DNA from 2 places in the Buttiauxella sp. genome. Region 1 is predicted to be linked to the other one. Evidence: predicted binding sites of a transcription regulator. Region 1 holds the regulator's gene; the other holds the start of a gene.
The links. The regulator PurR, encoded in region 1, represses purine synthesis genes. The targets are predictions, from matches to a motif close to CANGCAAACGTTTGCNTG.
Positions count from the first base shown of each region.

Region 2: tusA (sulfurtransferase TusA) is a predicted target of PurR. The motif match lies at 1,067-1,084, and genes of this name have one in related genera.

Region 1 covers NZ_JBAVHX010000010.1:300,400-302,608, forward strand. Annotated here, with positions in the region: gene punR (DNA-binding transcriptional activator PunR) at 1-588, shown strand, start outside; gene purR (HTH-type transcriptional repressor PurR) at 648-1,673, opposite strand; gene WBL83_RS10195 (YnhF family membrane protein) at 2,093-2,182, shown strand.
Region 2 covers NZ_JBAVHX010000034.1:100,020-102,228, reverse strand. Annotated here, with positions in the region: gene WBL83_RS20375 (DcrB family lipoprotein) at 1-103, opposite strand, end outside; gene WBL83_RS20370 (7-cyano-7-deazaguanine/7-aminomethyl-7-deazaguanine transporter) at 176-841, opposite strand; gene tusA (sulfurtransferase TusA) at 1,144-1,389, shown strand; gene WBL83_RS20360 (TRAP transporter substrate-binding protein) at 1,591-2,209, shown strand, end outside.

The DNA of each region.
Region 1 (2,209 bases):
CAACTGGTGCTGGATTTTTATCGCCATTTTCCGGACATCGAACTGCGTATCTTCCAGGAAGTGTTCAACGGTGTGTGGGATGCGCTGGCGGATGGGCGTGTCGAAGTGGCGATTGGGGCGACTCAGGCGATTCCTGTTGGGGGGCGTTATGCTTTCCGCGATATGGGAACCTTGAGCTGGCGTTGTGTGGTGGCTTCCACACATCCACTAGCACAGCGCGGTGGGACGCTAAGCGATGATGACCTGCGTGACTGGCCATCGCTGGTGCTTGAAGATACTTCGCGTTCATTGCCTAAACGCATTACCTGGCTTTTGGATAACCAACGCCGGGTGGTGGTGCCTGACTGGCAGTCCGGTTCGGATTGTTTGAGCGCGGGTTTGTGTATCGGCATGGTGCCACTGCATATCGCCAGACCGTGGCTGGCTTCCGGGCAATGGAGCGAGTTAACGCTCGATAATCCTTTTCCTGACGCAGCATGCTGCCTGACCTGGCGGCAAAACGATGCATCGCCCGCATTGGCCTGGTTGTTAGATTATCTTGGGGATAGCGAGACGATGAATCAGGAATGGTTGCAGGAGCCTGAATAAATCAGGCTCCACGAACGGATTTCTCAGGTCGGATAAGCGCAGCGTCATCCGACATTAACTTAACGGCGATAGTCGCGGAACGGACCGTCGGCCACTGAACGGCGTTCAATCAGACGTGGATGCACTTCAATGGACTGCGACTCTTCGCGTTTGTTGACGATCCTGTCCAACAGCATGTTAAACGCTGTTTCACCCAGCGAATCTTTCGGCTGGTGGATGGTGGTTAGTGCCGGTGAGAAGAAACGCGCGTTACGCACGTTGTCATAACCGATAATGGAAATATCCTGCGGCACGCGCAGTCCCATTTCATCAGCGGCACAAATTGCGCCCATCGCCATGATATCGCCTCCACAGAAGACGGCGGTAGGGCGTTGAGGCTGGCCGATGATCTGCTGCATCGCGCGGTAACCCGATTCAGGTTCAAAGTCACCCTGAACAATCCAGTTATCTGGAATAGAAATACCCGCTTCTTCCAGCGCTTTCATAAAGCCTGCGTGGCGACCGCCGCCAGTGTTACGTTCCATCTGACCTGGGATCGCACCAATTTCGCGGTGACCGCGTTCAATCAGATAACGACCCGCCAGGTAACCACCGTGGAAGGCATTATCCACTACCGAGTCGGTGAAATCGGCCCGCGCTTCGCCCCAGTCCATCACCACCATCGGGATGTGACGGTACTCTTCAAGCATGGAGAGCAAGGATTCTGGATATTCAGAGCACATCACCAACAGGCCATCGACACGTTTTTGCGCCATCATTGATAAGTAAGCGCGCTGTTTTTCAAAGTTATTGTGTGCGTTACCCAAAATCAGGGTGTAGCCTTTTTCAAAGCAGCTATTTTCCACCGCTTCGATGATCTCGGCAAAATAAGGTGCTTCGCTGGAAGTGGCAAGCAGACCAATCGTTTTGGTGTGATTAACTTTCAGGCTTCGTGCTACCGCGCTTGGCGAGTAGTGCAATTCTTTAATTGCAGCCCAAACCGCGTTGCGTGTCTCTTCCGCCACAAAACGGGTTTTGTTAATCACATGTGATACGGTTGTAGTGGAAACGTTTGCGCGCTTCGCCACGTCCTTGATTGTCGCCATTAAATTTCACTCCGGGCCATATCGTAAACCCCTGATTACTAATGTGTTAAACGTTTGCGTACGCTGACTCCAAAGGCAACATGGTGGTTGCGGGTATGCCGGGATTGCGACATAAAACGGGAGGAGGGCATTGAATTGACGATACGCAATAAATTAGCGAGGGATTTTGGCCTATCCAGGGGAAAAGTGGAAGAGGGAAAATGGATATCAGGTTAAAACCTGGAGGATTTTTATCTCTGATTGTGGGAAAATCACCCGGACACACCGATTGTATGCCCAAATCAGTTCGATTTGCAGGTAGGTGGCAAATGAACGAATCCCGATGAACTTACTCAAGTAAGTGATTCGGGTGAGAGAGTGAAGCCAACAACCCTGCAAATTGAAGTGAGAAGGGCATGGGGAATAAAAGGAGTTTAGTGATGAGTACCGATCTGAAATTTTCAATCACGACCACGGTTATTGTTTTGGCTTTGATTGTTTGCGGCGCACTGACTGCCGTTCTGCACTGATTAAAATGGGCCGCAATCGCGGCCCAT
Region 2 (2,209 bases), on a different contig from region 1:
CTGCCGCTTTAGTCGTTGTAGCCGTTTTGCTGTCGTTGTTATCGCAAGCGGCCAGGCCCAATACCAGCAGGCCGATACCGACATATTTTACCAGGTTACCCATGACTTCTTCCTTTACGTTAGCCAGCCTTTACGGCCTATCTCAGCATCTTATCATAAGATAATTCAACCACCGTCAACCAGGCTGTAACGCTGAATTTTCAGATTTGTCTGCCAGTCGTTTCAACAACATATTCAGCAGCACGCCATACATCGGCAGGAAGAATACAATGCTGATAAGCACTTTGAAGCAGTAATCAACGATAGCGATTTCCACCCAATGCTGCGCCATAAAAGCATCCGGACTGCGCCAGAAAGCAATGAAGAAGAAAGAGAGCGTGTCGCTGACATTACCGAATAGCGTAGATGCGGTCGGCGCAAGCCACCAGTACTGGCTCTGACGCAGGCGGTTAAACACGTGCACATCCAGAATCTGCCCCAGTGCATACGCCATAAAGCTTGCGACAGCGATACGGGCGACAAAGAGATTGAAGTGCAATAGCGCATCAAACCCTTGCCAGCTACCCATATAAAAGAGTGCAGAAATACCGTAGGAAATCACCAGCGCGGGAAGCATCACGGCGAAAATAATGCGGCGTGCCAGCGGTGCACCAAAAATGCGTACCGTCAGGTCAGTGGCGAGGAAGATAAACGGAAAGCTAAATGCACCCCAGGTGGTATGGAAACCAAAAACCGAAACCGGTAATTGCACCAGATAGTTGCTGGAGGTGATCACCAGCAAATGGAATAGCGATAGCCAGAACAGCGCCTTAGTGCGCTGAGTAGAATTGAACTGCATCATTTTGTAGCCTTTTTAGTGAAAGGGGTGAGGGAACCCTAAAGTGTGCTCCAGGCTATTTTACTTGCCATTTTGAATCCGCTGCAGTGCTCGTCATCCTCAGGTACTTAAAATACGCTGCGGTGCCTGCACGCTGGCCGTATTCAAACTGGCTGCGACAATAACGCCTGGTGATTTTAAAACCGGGCGATGATACTGCGTTACTCAGGCATTGCAACGGTTAATTTTAGCGCAATCGTTCACGTGACTTGCGCGATAATTTGCCGGGGGTAAACTAGCGCGGTTTGTTAAATTCGAGACCGCTCATGACAGATCTTTTCGCCAATCCTGACCACACGCTTGATGCTTTGGGCCTGCGCTGCCCTGAACCCGTAATGATGGTGCGCAAAACCGTGCGCAATATGCAGCCTGGCGAAACGCTGCTTATCATTGCTGATGATCCTGCTACTACGCGCGACATCCCTGGTTTTTGCGTTTTTATGGAGCATGAACTGCTGGCTAAACAAGTAGAATCATTGCCTTATCGCTACATGTTGCGTAAAGGCCAGTAGCGCCGCGATAGCCCTTTGCTCCCCCCGCTTTGGGCTTCTGAACCCTCTTTGCATCTACGCTGAACCCCAATTTCATTTTTTGTCGCTTTTTGTGAAGTGCTTCACCCACGCTTTTCTCCACGTAGTCTAGTTTTTAATCGATAAATTAAAACATTGTTTTACTTCTTACCTCGATATCCCTACCTCTGCTGGAGCGACACAATGAAGAAGACCTTTCTGCCTGCTTTTGCTGGTTTATGTCTGACTACCGCGTCAGTTCTGTTTGCTCAATCTGCTATCGCCCAGGTGATTAAAGCCGCCGATGTCCACCCGGAAGGTTATCCAAACGTGGTCGCGGTGCAGCATATGGGTGAAAAACTCAAGCAAGAAACCAACGGTGACCTGGAGATCAAAGTTTTCCCAAGTGGTGTGCTGGGCGATGAAAAACAGATGATTGAACAAGCGCAGATGGGCGCCATCGACATCATCCGTGTGTCGATGGCACCGGTTGCGGCGATCCTTCCTGATGTCGAAGTCTTTACCCTGCCGTATGTGTTCCGCGATGAAGATCATATGCACAAAGTGATCGATGGCGATCTGGGTAAACAAATCGGCGACAAGCTGACTAACAACCCGAAATCCCGCCTGGTGTTCCTCGGCTGGATGGACTCCGGCACGCGTAACCTGATTACCAAAAATCCAGTCGTGAAACCGGAAGATCTGAAAGGGATGAAAATTCGCGTTCAGGGCAGCCCGGTCGCACTGGCTACGCTGAAAGACATGGGGGCAAACTCAGTCGCCATGGGCGTGAGCGAAGTGTATAGCGGGATGCAAACCGGGG